One region of the Streptomyces sp. FXJ1.172 genome, then DNA from elsewhere that is predicted to be linked to it. Evidence: predicted binding sites of a transcription regulator. Region 1 holds the regulator's gene; the other holds the start of a gene.
The links. The regulator HrcA, encoded in region 1, represses chaperone genes, less so after heat shock. The targets are predictions, from matches to a motif close to TTNGCACTCNGNNNNNCNGAGTGCNAA.

Region 1 (8,967 bases):
GACGACCAGCACGATCTCGCCCTCGGCGGGCAGTTCGGCGGTGGCCAGCGGCCGGTTGTCGTGCTCGAAGTCGGAGTGCAGCACGGCGGCGAAGTCGGCTTCGGCGAGAAGTGCGGCAACCTGTTTGGTGGTCGCCGCGTCCGCGACCTCGGGGAAGCGGACCCGGCGGGACTGCTTGCCGGCCTCCCGGGCGGTGGCCCGCCACTTGCCGAGGGCCTTGAGCCCCCGGTCGCCCTTCCACTGTGTGATGCAACGGGCCGCCTGCCACGGCACGATGGCGTCGACGCCGACCTCCGTCATCGTCTCGACGGCCACCTCGCCCCGGTCGCCCTTGGGCAGGGCCTGGACGACGGTGATGCGGGGGCTGGGCGCCGGCTCCTCAGTGATGCCGCTCATGCGCACGATCAGCCGGTCCTTGCCCTCGCTGCCGAGCACCTCGCACACGGCGTGGCGTCCGGCGCCGTCGGTGAGGACGACCTCCTCACCGGGCTGCAGCCGCTTGACGGAGACCGCGTGGCGGCCCTCGGGACCGTCCAGGACGTACTGGTCGCCGTCCGCGTCGAAGTGCTCGACGACGAAGACCGGGGCCGTCATCGCCCGTCACCCCCGGCCGACAACGCTGTCCGGGCGGCGGCGAGTTCGGCCGCCAGCACCGCCACCAGTTCCCCGGCCGGCAGGTCCCGGGCCAGCCGGTGGCCCTGGCCCGCCCACAGCGCCATGCCCTGCGCGTCCCCGGCCTTGGCGGCGGCCTTGCGCAGCGGCGAGGTGAGGTGGTGGATCTCCGGGTACGCGGCGGGGGCGTACGGGCCGTGCTCGCGCAGGAAGCGGTTGACCAGTCCGCGCGCCGGGCGGCCGGAGAAGGCGCGGGTCAACTCGGTGCGCGCGAACAGGGGGTTGGTCAGCGCCTGCTTGTGCAGGGTGTGGGCGCCGGACTCGGGGGTGGCGAGGAACGCGGTGCCCAGCTGGGCCGCGCTCGCGCCCGCCGCGAGGACGGCGGCGATCTGGCTGCCGCGCATGATGCCGCCGGCCGCGACGACCGGGATGCCCACGGCCTCGCGGACCTGCGCGACCAGTGACAGCAGTCCTGTGCCGGAGCCGTCGTTCTCGGGGAGATCCCGGTGGGTGCCCTGATGACCGCCGGCCTCCACGCCCTGCGCGATCACCGCGTCCGCGCCGGCCCGCTCGACCGCGCGGGCCTCCTCGGCGGTGGTGGCCGTGACCAGGGTGAGGGTGCCGGCGCGGCGCAGCCGGTCGAGCACCTCCCGGCCCGGCACCCCGAAGTGGAAGGAGACCACCGGCACCGGGTTGTCGAGGAGCACGGCGAGCTTGGCCTCGTAGCCGTCGTCCCGCCCGCTGTCGGGATCGCCCAGCTCGGTCTCGTACCAGGCGGCCTCGCCGGCCAGCTGGTGGGCGTAGACCTCCACGGCACCCGACTCGGCGTACTCGGGCTGGGGCACGAACACGTTCACGCCGAAGGGGCGGCTGGTGAGCCCCCGCAGCTGCTTGATCTCCTGGTACATCCCGTCGGCGGTCTTGTAACCGGCGGCGAGGAACCCGAGGCCACCGGCCTCGGAGACGGCGGCGACGAGCTGCGGGACGGAGACACCGCCCGCCATGGGGGCCTGCACGATCGGCTGGGGGAAGAGATCGGTCAGCGCGGAGGACATGACCGCATGTTGTCACGTCCTTCGAACAAGTCCGAATCGGGGCTTCCGACGGCATAGGACATTGGCATACGGGGCCGCACGGGGTGCCGGAACACCCCGCACGACCCCTGTCGTACGACGGCTCAGCGGCCGTTGAACGCATCCTTCAGCCGCGAGAACAACCCCTGCTGACCCGGCTGACCGTGTCTGCCCGGGGGTCGGCCCCCGGACCCCCGGCCACCCCGCAGCGCCGCGCGTCAGCGACCGTTGAAGGCGTCTTTCAGCCGCGAGAACAACCCTTGCTGACCCGGCTGGAACTGCCCCTGGGGCCGCTCCTCGCCGCGCAGCTTGGCCAGTTCGCGCAGCAGCCGCTCCTGCTCGGGGTCCAGCTTGCTCGGGGTCTGCACCTCGACGTGCACGATCAGGTCACCCCGGCCGCCGCCGCGCAGATGCGTGACGCCCCGGTTGTGCAGCGGGATCGACTGGCCGGACTGGGTGCCGGGCCGGATGTCGACCTCCTCCATGCCGTCCAGCGTCTCCAGCGGCACCTTCGTACCCAGCGCGGCGGCCGTCATCGGGATCGTCACCGTGCAGTGCAGGTCGTCGCCGCGCCGCTGGAACGTCTGGTGCGGCAGCTCGTGGATCTCGACGTACAGGTCACCGGCGGGACCGCCGCCCGGGCCGACCTCGCCCTCACCGGCGAGCTGGATCCGGGTGCCGTTGTCGACACCGGCCGGGATCTTCACGGTCAGCGTCCGCCGCGACCGCACCCGCCCGTCGCCGGCGCACTCCGGGCACGGCGTCGGCACGACGGTCCCGAAACCCTGGCACTGGGGGCAGGGGCGGGAGGTCATGACCTGGCCGAGGAAGGACCGGGTGACCTGGGACACCTCACCGCGGCCGCGGCACATGTCACACGTCTGGGCGGTCGTGCCGGGCGCCGCGCCCTCACCGTTGCAGGTGTTGCAGACGACCGCGGTGTCGACCTGGATGTCCTTGGTGGTCCCGAAGGCCGCCTCGTCCAGCTCGACCTCGATGCGGATCATCGCGTCCTGGCCGCGCCGGGTGCGCGAGCGCGGGCCGCGCTGCGACGCCGTACCGAAGAACGCGTCCATGATGTCGGAGAAGTTGCCGAAGCCACCTGCCCCGAAGCCGCCCGCACCGGCGCCGCCCGCCTGCGAGAGCGGGTCGCCGCCGAGGTCGTAGACCTGCTTCTTCTGCGGGTCCGACAACACCTCGTAAGCGGCGTTGATCTCCTTGAACCGCTCCTGGGTCTTCGGGTCGGGGTTGACGTCCGGGTGCAGCTCGCGCGCGAGCCGGCGGAACGCCTTCTTGATCTCATCCTGCGACGCGTCGCGGCGCACGCCGAGAACGGCGTAGTAGTCCGTGGCCACTTACGACTCCGCCAGGATCTGTCCGACGTACCGTGCCACTGCGCGTACCGCTCCCATCGTTCCCGGGTAGTCCATGCGGGTCGGTCCGACCACGCCGAGCTTGGCAACCGCCTCGCCGCCCGAACCGTAGCCGACCGACACGACGGAGGTGGAGTTGAGTCCCTCGTGGGCGTTCTCGTGACCGATACGCACGGTCACGCCCGGATCCTTCGCCTCGCCGAGCAGCTTGAGGAGCACGACCTGCTCCTCCAGCGCCTCGAGCACCGGCCGGATCGTGAGGGGAAAGTCATGCCCGAAGCGGGTGAGATTGGCGGTGCCGCCGATCATCAGCCGCTCCTCGTTCTCTTCCACGAGTGTCTCCAGAAGAGTGGAGAGCACCACGGAGACCGTACCGCGGTCCTCCGGATCGAAGGCGTCCGGGAGGTCCTCTACCAGCGTCGGCACGTCCGTGAACCGGCGCCCCGCGACCCGGCTGTTGAGCCGGGCCCGCAGATCCGCCAGCGAGGCCTCGCCGAACGGCGCCGGGCAGTCGACCATCCGCTGCTCGACCCGGCCGGTGTCCGTGATCAGCACGAGCATCACGCGCGCGGGGGCGAGCGAGAGCAGCTCCACATGCCGCACGGTGGACCGGGTCAGGGACGGGTACTGCACGACGGCGACCTGCCGTGTGAGCTGCGCGAGCAGCCGTACGGTACGGGCCACCACGTCATCGAGGTCGACGGCGCCCTCGAGGAAGTTCTGGATGGCCCGGCGCTCGGGCGCGGTCATCGGCTTGACGCCCGCGAGCTTGTCGACGAAGAGCCGGTAGCCCTTGTCGGTGGGGATCCGCCCGGCACTGGTGTGCGGCTGGGCGATGAACCCCTCGTCCTCCAGGGCCGCCATGTCGTTGCGGATCGTCGCCGGGGAGACACCGAGGCTGTGCCGCTCGGTCAGCGCCTTGGAGCCGACCGGCTCCTCGGTGCCGACGTAGTCCTGGACGATGGCGCGCAGTACCTGAAGCCTGCGTTCACTCAGCATTCGCGCGCACCTCCAGCACGTCGTCCCCTCGTACCGCTCGTCCGTCGGGTCGGCCGCCTGGCACTCTTCCCATGCGAGTGCCAGCCTTTCCCGGCCCAGTGTACGGCTGTCGGGTACACCCGGGGCAAGGTCGGTGCCGTCGCTGCGGCTCGTAGGGCTAGCGTCGCGGTATGACGCTGACTTGGGAAGAGCTTGGGTGGGAGCGGCTGGCCGCCGGGATCGGGCGGTGCCGGCTTCCTGGCTGGGACTGCACCGTGGGACTGGTCCTCGGAGAGGGTACGGCGCTCATGGTGGACGCCGGCTCGAGTCTCGCCGAAGGCGCGTTGCTGCGGGCGCAGGCGCAGCAACTGGCCGGGGGCCGTGTGACCCATCTCGCGCTCACACACCCCCATTTCGATCATGTCTTCGGGGTGCCGGCCTTCGCCGGGGCACAGGTGTACGCGGCGGTCGGCGTCGACGCGGTGTTCGCCCACGAGCGCGAGGAACTGCGCCTGGACGCGATCAGAAACGGCCTGCCGGCGGCCGAGGCCGACGAGGCGGCGGACGCGCTCGTACCGCCCGGCCACCAGGTCTCGGGCGAGTGGACGCTGGACCTGGGCGGCGCCCGGCAGGCGCTCCTGGCCAATGTGGGCCCCGGCCACACCGCCCACGACCTGGCGGTCCTGGTCCCCGGCGAGCGCGAGGTGGTGTTCTGCGGCGACCTGGTCGAGGAGTCCGGCGAACCGCAGGCGGGCCCGGACGCGCTCCCGTCGCGGTGGCCCGCCGCGCTCGACCGGCTGTTGGCCCTGGGCGGTGAGGACGCTGTGTACGTGCCGGGTCACGGAGCGGTGGTGGACGCGGCGTTCGTGCGCGGGCAACGCGACGGGCTGGCGGCGCGTTTCGGCGTGTCGTAGGTGCTGGTCCGCGACTTCTCCTATCGTCACTCGAATGCGCCAGTACTCCGCCGATCTGACCCCGCCGTGGAAGAAGTCCCCGCCCGTGCCGGAGGTGGCGGCGGAGCCGGGGCTGGTGGTGGAGGAGCCCGGCACCGGGTTCTGCGGGGCGGTGATCCGCTGCGAGGCGGGCACGGTGACCCTGGAGGACCGCTTTGGCAAGCACCGCGTGTTCCCGCTGGAGCCGCGCGGCTTCCTGCTGGAGGGGCGGGTGGTGACGCTGGTGAGGCCTTCCGCCGCTCCGGTACGGCCGACCCGCACCGCCTCCGGTTCCGTCGCCGTCCCCGGTGCCCGCGCCCGCGTGGCCCGTGCCGGCCGCATCTACGTCGAGGGCCGGCACGACGCCGAACTGGTCGAGAAGGTCTGGGGCGACGACCTGCGCGTCGAGGGCGTGGTGGTGGAGTACCTGGAGGGCGTGGACGACCTGCCGAGGATCGTCGCGGAGTTCGCCCCCGGCCCGGACGCCCGCCTTGGGGTGCTCGTGGACCACCTGGTGCCGGGCACGAAGGAGTGGCGGATCGCCGAGTCGGTGACGAGCGAGCACGCCCTGGTGGTCGGCCACCCGTACATCGACATCTGGGAGGCGGTGAAGCCGTCGTCCCTGGGCATCGCGGGGTGGCCCCGGGTGCCGCACGGCCAGGACTGGAAGACGGGGGTGTGCCGCGCGCTGGGCTGGCCGTCGGAGAACACCGGCGCGGTGTGGCAGGCGATCCTGAAGCGGGTGGGGTCCTACAAGGACCTGGAGCCGGAACTGCTGGGGCGGGTGGAGGAGCTGATCGACTTCGTCACGGGTAGCGGTGGGGCCTGACCTTCTCGTAAGCGGGGACAGGCACCAAACTGCCGTCCCCGGCCGGTTCACCCACCGGAGTGATCAGTCCACCAGGTCCCGCACCACCGCGTCCGCCAGCAACCGCCCCCGCAGCGTCAGCACGGCCCGCCCCTCCTCGTACGGGCCTTCCTGGAGCAGCCCCTCCCCCAGCGCGCGCCGGGACGCCGCCAGTCCCTCCTCCTTCAGAAGCGACAGCGGTACGCCCTCGCGCAGGCGCAGCTCCAGCAGGATCCGCTCCACCCGCCGGTCCTCGTCCGAGAGCAGCTCGCGGCCCGCGCCCGGTGAGCGGCCGGAGGCCAGGGCCGTCGCGTACGCCCCCGGATGCTTGACGTTCCACCAGCGCACCCCGCCGACGTGCGAGTGCGCCCCGGGGCCCGCGCCCCACCAGTCGGCGCCGCGCCAGTACAGCTCGTTGTGCAGGCAGCGGCCGGCGTCCGAGGTGGCCCAGTTGGAGACCTCGTACCAGTCGAAGCCCGCCGCGGACAGCAGTTCCTCGGCGATCAGGTAGCGGTCGGCGTGGACGTCGTCGTCCGTCATCGGGATCTCGCCGCGGCGGATCCGGCGGGCGAGCTGGGTGCCCTCCTCGACGATCAGGGCGTACGCGCTGATGTGGTCCGGGCCCGCGCCCAGCGCCGCCTCCAGCGAGGCCCGCCAGTCGTCGTCGCTCTCGCCCGGCGTGCCATAGATCAGGTCGAGGTTGACGTGCTCGAAGCCCGCCGCCCTCGCCTCCGCCACGCAGGCCTCGGGGCGGCCGGGGGTGTGGGTCCGGTCCAGGATCTTCAGCACGTGCTGCTTCGCGCTCTGCATGCCGAAGGAGATCCGGTTGAAGCCGCCCTCCCTGAGGGTCGCGAGGTACGCCGGGTCGACCGACTCCGGGTTCGCCTCCGTCGTGATCTCCGCGTCCGCCGCCAGGCCGAACTCGTCGCGGATCGCGCCCAGCATCCGTACGAGATCACCGGCGGCAAGCAGCGTCGGCGTACCGCCCCCGACGAAGACCGTGCGGACCTCGCGCGGGTCGTCGCCGAGCACCTTGCGGGCCAGGCGGATCTCGTCGGTCAGCGTCTCGGCGTAGTTGTCGCGGGAGGCCAGCACGCCGCCGGTGCCGCGCAGCTCGGTCGCCGTGTAGGTGTTGAAGTCGCAGTAGCCGCAGCGGGTCGCGCAGTACGGCACGTGCAGGTAGAAGCCGAGCGGGCGGCCCGTGGTCCCGGCGAGCGCGGACGCGGGCAGCGCGCCGTCGGCGGGGACGGGCTCGCCGTCGGGGAGTGCGGAAGGCATGTCCTCCATTGTCCCGCACCCCGGACGTCATCCGGCCTGGAGCACCAGCAGGGCCAGGTCGTCCTCGGGCTGGCCGCCGCCGAAGTCGTGCACCAGGCGGCGGATCCTTTCCGCGATCAGCTCGGCGCTCAGGCCGGCACAGCCGGACAGGGCGCGGGCCAGCCCGTCGCCGTCGTCGAACTGGAGGGAGCCGTTGCGCCGCTCGGTCACCCCGTCGGTGACGCACAGCAGGCTGTCGCCGGGCCGCAGCTCGAGGGTCTCGCTCGTGTAGGTCTCGTCCTCGATCACGCCGAGCAGGGTCTGGGGGCGCGCGGCCGTGCGGACCAGGCCGTCGGGGGCGAGTACGAGCGGCAGGGGGTGGCCGGCCGCGGCGAGGGTGCAGCGGACCCCGCCCTCGTACGGCACCAGCTCGCCGTAGAGAAGGGACAGGAAGCGGGGATGGGGGCCCTCCCCCGGGGCCACGGGCCGGCCGCCCGCGGCGACGAGGGCGCGGCCGGCGGCGTCGGAGGCCTCGGTGGCGTCGTCCAGGAGGAGCTGGTTGAGGCGGTCGAGGACGTCGGCGACGCCGTAGCCCTCGCGGGCGAGCAGCCGCAGCCAGGGCCGGGCCAGCCCGATCACGACCGCCGCCTCGGGTCCCTTGCCCTGGACGTCGCCGACGGCGAAGCACCAGCGGCCGTGGCCCGCCGGGAACAGGTCGTAGAAGTCGCCGCTGGGGCCGCCCGTGTCGCACGGCTCGTAGACGAGCGCGCTGCTCATCCCGGGGATCTGGGCGACCGCGCCGGGCAGCAGACCGCGCTGCAGGACGGCGCTGATGGTGGCCTGGCGGGCGTACTGGCGGGCCGCGCCGATGGCGAGCGCCACCCGGCGGCCGAGGTCCTCCACGAGCCCGGTGACCTCGTCGGGGAACCCGGCGGGCCCGCACCGGCCGATGACCAGCGTGCCGAGCGGCCGGCCGCCCGCGATCAGCCGGTACGCCAGCGCCGTGCCCTCGGCGCCGCGCGGGCCGAGCGCGTCGCCGGGCCACGGGTACGGCTCGGGGCCGGAGCGCAGCCCGTCGCGCGGCGCGGGCGGCTCCTTCTCCAGGGCCCGGTGCAGTTCCTCGACGCGGCCCTCACAGGTGTGCCAGACCCGGGCGGGGCCGCCGCCGGCGCCGCCGCGCACGCTCGCCTCGTCCTCCAGCCACACCGCGCACCAGTCGGCGAGCCGGGGCACGATGAGCTGGCCGGTGAGGGCGGTGACCAGGGTCTCGTCCAGCTGTCCGGCGAGCAGGTCGGAGGCCTCGGCGAGGAAGGACAGCGCGCCCCGGCCGAGCCAGTCCGCGTCGCCGTCGGCCCGCAGCGGCTGCGGTGCCAGGTCCTCGGCGACCCGCAGGGCGGGGCGGGGGGCCGGTCCGTCCGGCTCCTCCAGGCCGCCCGGGGGCAGCCGCGCCCAGACGGTCTTGGCGCCGGCGCGATAGGTGACGCCCCAGGCCTCGGCGAGCGTGGCGACCAGCCGCAGCCCGCGCCCGTACTCGGGGGTGTCGTACGGCCCGTCGCCGCCGAGGGGGTCGCGAGGGGCGCGCGAGGGATGCCGGTCGCACACCTCCACGACGAACGCGCCGGTCTCCTCCAGCCACCAGTCGACCTCGACGTCCGTACCGGCGTGCACGACGGCGTTGGTGACCAGCTCGCTCACGACGGCCATGGCGTCGTCGACGAGCCGGGCCGAGACCCCGGGCGCCTCGGCCAGCGCGGCCCGCACCAGCGCCCGGACCGACCCGGGCGCGAGCGCACTGCCGGGCAGCGCGGCGCGCCCCCGCACCCCCAGGGCCCGGGGCCCGCCCTCCCGCTGTGTGGGTATGGCCGCCATGTCCATGCGGCCAGGGTGACAGACAG
Region 2 (8,967 bases), 970 kb from region 1:
CGGGAAAAAGCCATCCTCGCCCTGGAACGCCGGGGCTTCGCGGGCCCCGGCGCCAAGGAACGAGCGATCCGCGAGGAGCTGGGCCTCGCCCCGGTGCGCTACTACCAGCTCCTCAACGCCCTCCTGGACGACGAGCGGGCCCTGGCCCACGACCCGGTGACGGTGAACCGCCTGCGCAGAATCAGGCAGTCCCACCGCTCGGACCGCTGACTTTCCGCTCCTGGGGCACGGCCCCAGGAGTGAGGGCGACCCGCGCTGGATACTGTCGCTGTATGGACCCCCTGCCGACACCGCAGACCCAGTCCGGCCGGGACGGCCTCGCCGCGTTCCTGGCGAAGCCGGCCACAGCGATCGTCGGCCTGGACTTCGACGGCACACTGGCCCCCATCGTCGCCGACCCCGAACAGGCCCGCGCCCACCCGGACGCCGTACCGGCCCTCGCCGCGCTCGCCCCGAAGGTCGCCTCCATCGCCGTGATCACCGGCCGCCCGGCCGGCGTCGCGGTCCGCTACGGCGGCTTCGCCGGCGTCCCCGGCCTGGACCACCTCACCGTCCTCGGCCACTACGGCGCCGAACGCTGGGACGCCGTCACCGGCACCGTCACCGCCCCCGCCCCGCACCCCGGGGTCGCCGCGGTCCGCGCGGAGCTGCCGGGCGTCCTGGACCGTGCCGGTGCCTGGCCCGGCACCTGGATCGAGGAGAAGGGCCGGGCCGTCGCGGTCCACACCCGCCGCGCCGCCGACCCGGAGGCCGCGTTCGAGGCCCTGCGCGGCCCCCTCACCGACCTCGCCGCCCGCCATGGGCTGATCGTCGAACCCGGCCGCCTGGTCCTGGAACTGCGCCCGCCCGGCATGGACAAGGGCGTGGCCCTCGGCGAGTACGTCCGCCGGACGGGCGCCGGCGCGGTCCTCTACGCCGGCGACGATCTCGGCGACCTGCCCGCCTACGCCGCCGTGGACAAGCTCCGCGGTGACGGGGTCCCCGGCCTGCTGGTGTGCAGCGGCAGCACGGAGGTCACGGAACTGGCGGAGCGGGCGGACGTGGTGGTCGACGGCCCGGCCGGCGTCGTGGCGCTGCTGCGGTCGCTGGCGGCCGGGATCGATCACCGCTCCAGCGCGGCCAGCTGATCAAGGAACCACTTCGCCGGCGGAAGTGCCGTCGCGGCCGCGGCCAGCCGCTTGGACCGCTCCGCCCGCTCACCCGCCGGCATGCTCAGCGCCGCGTGCAGCGCCTGTGCCGTACCCCCGATGTCGTACGGGTTCACCACGATCGCGTCCTCGCCCAGCTCCTCGTACGCCCCGGCCTCCCGGGACAGCACCAGCACGCACCCCTCGTCGGAGACGACCGGCACCTCCTTGGCGACCAGGTTCATGCCGTCCCGGATCGGATTGACCAGGGCGACGTCGGCGAGCCGGTACGCGGCGAGCGAGCGCGCGAAGTCGTCCTTGACGTGCAGCTCCACCGGACGCCAGCCGGCCGTCCCGTACCGTGAGTTGATCTCCTGCGCGACCCGCTGCACCTCGGCGGTGTAGTCCCGGTACACGGCGAGATCCTGCCGGGAGGGGTACGCGAACGCGACGTGCACCACGCGCTCGCGCCACTCGGGATGGTCGTCCAGCAGCTGCCGGTACGCCAGCAGCCCGCGCACGATGTTCTTGGACAGTTCGGTGCGGTCCACGCGGACGATCGTCTTGCGGCTCTCGCCGATCTCCTCGCGCAGCGCGGCCATCCGCTCGTCGACGTCCGGCTCGTGCGCCCGTGCGCGCAGGAAGTCCGCGTCCGCGCCGAGCCCGTGCACCCCGATCGCCGTACCGGTGGTGACCCCGGGCCCGAGCACCGCGTCACAGCAGGCCGTGAACGCCTCCGCCCAGCGCCCGGTCAGGAAGGCCGCCCGGTCCGCGCCCAGGATGCCGTGCAGCAGTTCGGCCGCGATGTCGTCGGGCAGCAGCCGGAAGTAGTCCGGCGGGGCCCACGGGGTGTGCGAGAAGTGGCCGATGCGCAGGTCGGGCCTGAGCTGCCGGAGCATCAGGGGCGCGAGGGCCAGGTGGTAGTCCTGCACGACCACCGCCGCCCCCCTGGCGGCCTCCTCGGCCAGCGCCTCGGCGAACGCCCGGTTGTAGGCCTGGTAGGACGCCCACTGCTGCCGGAACCGGGCGTCGAAGACCGGCTCCAGCGGGGTCTGGTACAGCATGTGGTGGACGAACCACAGCACCGAGTTGGCGATGCCGTTGTACGCCTCGGCGAAGACGTCCGGGTCGATGTCCAGCATCCGCACCCGCTGACCGCCGGTGTCCGCGGCCGGCAGCAGCCTGCCGTCCGCCCGCCGTACGGCCTCGCGGTCGCCGTCGCCCAGCGCGGCGCACACCCACACCGAGTCCGCGTCCGACCCGATGGCCGACAGCCCCGAGACCAGCCCGCCGCCGCCCCGCTTGGCGCGCAGCGAGCCCTCCCCCTCGTCGGGGGACACCGTGTACGAAACCGGGCCGCGATTGGACGCGACCAGCACCTCGGCACCGTGCGTGGAAGCCATGGTCCTCAACCTAGCCCAGCCCGGAAACGCTCAAACGTACGGCCACGCCGCCGTATACGACCCCGCGGCCGGTTCACGCCACCTTCCGCTCGGCATACTCCGCGATCTCCACCATCGGCGGCCGTTCCTCTGTGTCCACCGAGTAGGTGCGCGGTTCGAAGCCGTCCTCGCCCCGCTCGAACTGGGTCAGCGAGGGGCGCACCAGGTGGCCTCGGGCCAGCCGGAGCTGGGCGGTGCGGTAGATCGCCGCGGCCATCCGGCCGAGCGCCTGGCCGTCCTGGTGGCGGTGCTTGCGCACGCCGACGTCCACCTGGGCCAGCGCGTCGAGTCCCACCAGGTGCAGGGCGTCGACCAGCATGCCCAGCTCCACGCCGTAACCGACGGGGAAGGGCAGCTGTTCCAGCAGGCCGCGGCGGGCCGCGTACTCGCCGCCGAGCGGCTGCACGAACCCGGCCAGCTGCGGCCAGTGCATGTTCAGCAGCGGGCGGGCCATCAGCTCGGTGACCCGGCCGCCCTGCCCCGCGGCAGCCGGGCCCAAGGCGTGCCCGTCGGACACCGTGAGCGGGCGGTCGTACATGGCCTTGACGAGGGCCACCTCGGGGTCGGTGAGCAGCGGGCCGACGATTCCGGAGACGAAGTCCGAGGAGAACTCCCTCAGGTCCGCGTCGATGAAACAGATGATGTCCCCGGCGGTGACGAGGAGAGAGCGCCACAGGACCTCACCCTTGCCGGGGACGGCCGGAATGCGGGGCAGGATCTCGTCACGGTGAACGACCCGCGCGCCCGCGGCGGCGGCGACCTCGGAGGTGCGGTCGGTGGAGCCGGAGTCGACGACGACGATCTCGTCGACGAGCGGGACCTCTTCCACGAGGTCGCGGCGGATGGCCGTGACGATGTCGCCGACGGTCTCCTCCTCGTTGAGCGCGGGCAGCACGACGCTGATCGTCTGGCCCGTGCGCTGCTTGGCGGCCACGATCCGGTGCAGCGGGCGGTCGGTCACGGACCAGGAGCGGGTGGCCAGCCAGCGTTCGACTTCTTCCAGCACGGTCTGCGACTCCTCACTGTTCGTGATCACATGGGGTCACGGTGTGATCCATCTCGCGGTTCGGACGACTATCTCAACTGTCGTGGCCGTCGGTTACAGTCTTGAACAACGCCGATGACCATCGCATGTCGGGGGTCGCGCGCGTTCCACAACCGCATACAGCTCATCCAGAGGGGCAGAGGGAAACGGCCCGGTGAAGCCCCGGCAACCCTCCAGCCGGTCTCGTCTTTTCACAAGCGAGGCTCCCGGCTAGGGAAGGTGCCAAATCCGTCTCGCGGCGAGATGCGCCGTGAGGAAGATGAGGAGAAAGGGCCTCGCCTCCATGGCTGTGCAGACAGTTGCAAGTTCCAGCACCTCCACCGTCGACCTCGGTCCCGCCGTGGCGCTGAGCTGTCGCGAGTGCGGTCACCGTGTCCCGCTCGGCCCGGTCTTCGCGTGCGAGGAGTGTTTCGGCCCGCTGGAGGCCGCCTACGACTTCTCCGGCTACGACACCGAGGAACTGCGCCGGCGGGTCGCATCGGGCCCGGCGAACATCTGGCGGTACGCGCCCCTGCTGCCCGTCCCGGCGGACGTGGCCGACAAGCCGAACCTGAACCCCGGCTGGACCAAGCTCGTCAAGGCCGACAACCTCGCCCGCGAACTCGGCGTCACCGGCGGGCTGTTCGTGAAGGACGACTCCGGCAACCCGACGCACTCCTTCAAGGACCGCGTCGTCGCCCAGGCGCTGGAGGCCGCGCGCGCCTTCGGCTTCACCACCCTGTCCTGCTCCTCCACGGGCAACCTGGCCGGTGCCGTCGGCGCCGCCGCGGCCCGCGCCGGCTTCCGCTCCTGCGTGTTCATCCCGCACGACCTGGAGCAGGGCAAGGTCGTCATGGCCGCGGTCTACGGCGGCGAGCTGGTCGGCATCGAGGGCAACTACGACGACGTCAACCGCTTCTGCTCCGAGCTGATCGGCGACCCGGCCGGCGAGGGCTGGGGCTTCGTCAACGTCAACCTGCGGCCGTACTACGCGGAGGGCTCCAAGACCCTCGCGTACGAGATCTGCGAGCAGCTCGGCTGGCGGCTGCCCGACCAGATCGTGATCCCGATCGCCTCCGGCTCCCAGCTCACGAAGATCGACAAGGGTCTGAAGGAACTGATCGAGCTGGGCCTGGTCGAGGACAGGCCGTACAAGATCTTCGGTGCGCAGGCCGAGGGCTGCTCGCCGGTGTCCGCCGCCTTCAAGGCCGGGCACGACGTGGTCCGCCCGCAGAAGCCGAACACCATCGCCAAGTCCCTCGCCATCGGCAACCCGGCCGACGGGCCGTACGTGCTGGACATCGCGCGCCGCACCGGCGGTGCGGTGGAGGACGTGACCGACGGGGAAGTCGTCGACGCGATCAAGCTGCTGGCCCGCACCGAGGGCATCTTCGCCGAGACGGCGGGCGGTGTGACGGTCGGCGTCACCCGCAAGCTGATCAAGGACGGCGTCCTGGACCCGACGAAGACCACGGTGGTCCTCAACACCGGCGACGGCCTGAAGACGCTGGACGCCGTGGCCGGCACGGGTCTGACCGCCACCATCCGCCCGACCCTGGACTCCTTCCGAGAGGCTGGCCTCGCATGAGCGTGACCGTTCGCATCCCCACCATCCTGCGCACCTACACCGGCGGCCAGGCCGAGGTCGCCGCCGAGGGGGCGACCCTCGCCGAGGTCATCGCGGACCTGGAGAAGAACCACACCGGTATCTCCGCCCGCGTGCTGGACGACCAGGGCAAGCTGCGCCGGTTCGTCAACGTCTACGTCAACGACGACGACGTCCGCTTCGAACAGGGCCTCGAGACGGCGACCCCCGAGGGCGCCGGTGTCTCCATCATTCCGGCGGTCGCCGGCGGCTGATTGATACCCTCGGTAACCGCGGTTACCGATTGTTCATCGAATGGCCTCCTCCGTGAGAGAAACGGAGGGGGCCATTCAGTGTGATTGAGCGCGGTACAGTTGGGGAACGCGTTCCGAGCCCGAAGGTCACAGGCCCCGGATTCCTCACCGCGGGCCCGATAAGAAGCAGCCAAAGTGTGCGGGCTTTCTGCGGCTTTCGTTCCATTTTGTACAGCCCGACTTGCCCTGAATTCAGCCGAAGTTTAGGCAGATTCCGGACTGGGCTCGTCCAGATTTCTCGTCCGATTGACCTGTTGCAGACGGCAGTTGGACAGATACATTCAGCCGCGGTCGACGCGTTCCGGCGCACGCCCCCGACCAATGGGGGGTGAGGTCTGACCCGGGTCCGCGAAGTGTGGATCTGTGCAAGGGCCAGTAATAGGGGAGTTAGGCATGGCTCAGGGCACCGTCAAGTGGTTCAACGCGGAGAAGGGGTACGGCTTCATCGCGGTCGACGGTGGTGCGGACGTCTTCGTCCACTACAGCGCCATTCAGATGGACGGCTACCGCACCCTGGAAGAGGGCCAGCGGGTGGAGTTCGAGATCTCGCAGGGCCAGAAGGGCCCGCAGGCCGACATGGTTCGCCTCAGCGCCTGAACGTTTCTTGTCCGAAGGGCCCGCACCTCGCAGGGGTGCGGGCCCTTCGCCGTCCCCGGGCCTCTGTTCGCGGGCGGCTGACGGCCCCTGCCGGACGGCGAGAGGCGCTTGCACTCGACCATGCCGAGTGCTAATCATTGCGTTAGCACTCTGAAGGTGAGAGTGACAAAGAAGGACCGGGTCGGTGAGGCCCGCAGGCCATGTGGGGCAAGGAACCACAGGCCGGCGAGCCGTCCGTCGCGGGCGCGGGCGCGGTCCGAAGGAATCACCCCCAGTCCTGGAGGGACCACTTCACATGGCCAAGATCATCGCGTTCGACGAGGAGGCGCGGCGCGGCCTCGAGCGCGGCATGAACCAGCTCGCGGACGCCGTCAAGGTGACGCTCGGCCCCAAGGGTCGCAACGTCGTCCTCGAGAAGAAGTGGGGCGCCCCCACGATCACCAACGATGGTGTCTCCATCGCCAAGGAGATCGAGCTCGAGGACCCGTACGAGAAGATCGGCGCCGAGCTGGTCAAGGAAGTCGCCAAGAAGACGGACGACGTCGCCGGTGACGGTACGACCACCGCGACCGTGCTCGCCCAGGCCCTGGTCAAGGAAGGCCTGCGCAACGTCGCCGCCGGTGCCAACCCGATGGCTCTGAAGCGCGGTATCGAGAAGGCCGTCGAGGCCGTCTCCGCCGCCCTGCTGGAGCAGGCGAAGGACGTCGAGACCAAGGAGCAGATCGCCTCCACCGCGTCCATCTCCGCCGCCGACACCCAGATCGGCGAGCTGATCGCCGAGGCCATGGACAAGGTCGGCAAGGAAGGCGTCATCACCGTCGAGGAGAGCAACACCTTCGGTCTGGAGCTGGAGCTCACCGAGGGCATGCGCTTCGACAAGGGCTACATCTCCGCCTACTTCGCGACCGACATGGAGCGCATGGAGGCGTCGCTCGAGGACCCGTACATCCTCATCGCCAACTCCAAGATCGGCTCCGTCAAGGACCTGCTCCCGCTCCTGGAGAAGGTCATGCAGTCGGGCAAGCCGCTGCTGATCATCGCCGAGGACGTCGAGGGCGAGGCCCTGTCGACCCTGGTCGTCAACAAGATCCGCGGCACCTTCAAGTCCGTCGCCGTCAAGGCCCCGGGCTTCGGTGACCGCCGCAAGGCCATGCTCGGCGACATCGCCATCCTCACGGGCGGCGAGGTCATCTCCGAGGAGGTCGGCCTCAAGCTGGAGAACGCGACCCTGGACCTCCTCGGCCGCGCCCGCAAGGTCGTCATCACCAAGGACGAGACCACCATCGTCGACGGTGCCGGCTCCTCGGAGCAGGTCAACGGTCGCGTGAACCAGATCCGCGCCGAGATCGAGAACAGCGACTCGGACTACGACCGCGAGAAGCTGCAGGAGCGCCTGGCGAAGCTCGCCGGCGGTGTCGCGGTCATCAAGGCCGGCGCCGCCACCGAGGTGGAGCTGAAGGAGCGCAAGCACCGCATCGAGGACGCCGTGCGCAACGCCAAGGCGGCCGTCGAGGAGGGCATCGTCGCCGGTGGTGGCGTGGCCCTGCTGCAGGCCTCCGGTGTCTTCGAGAAGCTGGAACTCGAGGGTGACGAGGCGACCGGCGCCAACGCCGTGAAGCTCGCGCTCGAGGCCCCGCTGAAGCAGATCGCCGTCAACGGTGGTCTCGAGGGCGGCGTCGTCGTGGAGAAGGTGCGCAACCTGACCGTCGGTCACGGTCTGAACGCCGCCACCGGCGAGTACGTCGACATGATCGCCGAGGGCATCATCGACCCGGCGAAGGTGACCCGTTCCGCGCTGCAGAACGCCGCCTCCATCGCCGCGCTGTTCCTCACCACCGAGGCCGTCATCGCCGACAAGCCGGAGAAGGCCGCCGCGGCCGCTCCGGGCGGCATGCCGGGCGGTGACATGGACTTCTGATCGACCTGACGGCCGATCGCGTCCTTACCGAGGGCGGCACCCCCTGTCGTGAGGCAGGGGGTGCCGCCCTCGGGCGTTTCCGGGGTGGCGTGCATCACACAAGGGCGGACCGCGGTCCCGGAATGTGGGGCGGCGCATAGGCGGTTACTTAAAGAGCTGCAACAATGCGCGAACACATACCGGCCGGTTGGCACCCGCCGACCGCACACCACCGCACTCACGAGGAGCCCCCCACGTGACCGCCACGCCCTCCGCCTCCCGCGCGGCCCAGATCCTGTCCCGCCCGATCACGCTCAACGGCCTCACCGTCCCCAACCGGATCGTGATGGCGCCGATGACCCGGATGTTCTCCCCGGGCGGCATCCCCGGCGAGGACGTGCGCTCCTACTACGCGCGCCGCGCCGCCGCAGGTGTCGGACTGATCGTCACCGAGGGCACCTACGTCGGCCACGACTCGGCCGGTCAGAGCGACCGCGTCCCCCGCTTCCACGGCGAGGAGCAGCTGGCGGGCTGGGCGAAGGTCGCCGAGGACGTGCACGCGGCCGGCGGCACGATCGTCCCGCAGCTGTGGCACATCGGCATGGTCCGCAAGCAGGGCGACCCGCCCTTCGCCGACGCCCCGGCCGTCGGCCCCTCCGGCCTGGTCACCGCGGGCGCCGAGCCCACCGGCAAGGCGATGACCCAGCAGGACGTCGACGACGTCATCGCCGCGTTCGCCGAGGCCGCGGCCGCCGCCGAGCGCATCGGCTTCGACGGCGTGGAGCTCCACGGCGCCCACGGCTACCTCCTGGACCAGTTCCTGTGGGGCGGCACCAACACCCGCACCGACGCCTACGGCGGCGACCCGGTGGCCCGTGCGCAGTTCTCGGCGGAGATAGTCGCCGCGGTCCGCGAGGCGGTGTCCGCCGAGTTCCCGGTCATCTTCCGCTACTCGCAGTGGAAGCAGCAGGACTACACCGC

Region 2: groL (chaperonin GroEL) is a predicted target of HrcA. The motif match lies at 6,197-6,223, and genes of this name have one in related genera.

What each region holds. Positions count from the first base shown of each region.
Region 1 covers NZ_CP119133.2:6,188,955-6,197,921, reverse strand. Annotated here, with positions in the region: gene A6P39_RS27775 (16S rRNA (uracil(1498)-N(3))-methyltransferase) at 1-594, opposite strand, end outside; gene A6P39_RS27770 (nitronate monooxygenase) at 591-1,667, opposite strand; gene dnaJ (molecular chaperone DnaJ) at 1,904-3,040, opposite strand; gene hrcA (heat-inducible transcriptional repressor HrcA) at 3,041-4,057, opposite strand; gene A6P39_RS27755 (MBL fold metallo-hydrolase) at 4,228-4,950, shown strand; gene A6P39_RS27750 (DUF3097 domain-containing protein) at 4,985-5,797, shown strand; gene hemW (radical SAM family heme chaperone HemW) at 5,861-7,093, opposite strand; gene A6P39_RS27740 (SpoIIE family protein phosphatase) at 7,121-8,941, opposite strand.
Region 2 covers NZ_CP119133.2:5,216,916-5,225,882, forward strand. Annotated here, with positions in the region: gene A6P39_RS23335 (DUF3263 domain-containing protein) at 1-210, shown strand, start outside; gene otsB (trehalose-phosphatase) at 273-1,127, shown strand; gene A6P39_RS23345 (alpha,alpha-trehalose-phosphate synthase (UDP-forming)) at 1,103-2,530, opposite strand; gene A6P39_RS23350 (glucosyl-3-phosphoglycerate synthase) at 2,604-3,575, opposite strand; SAM riboswitch class I at 3,736-3,880, shown strand; gene thrC (threonine synthase) at 3,898-5,181, shown strand; gene A6P39_RS23360 (MoaD/ThiS family protein) at 5,178-5,453, shown strand; gene A6P39_RS23365 (cold-shock protein) at 5,886-6,089, shown strand; gene groL (chaperonin GroEL) at 6,385-8,007, shown strand; gene A6P39_RS23375 (NADH:flavin oxidoreductase) at 8,243-8,967, shown strand, end outside.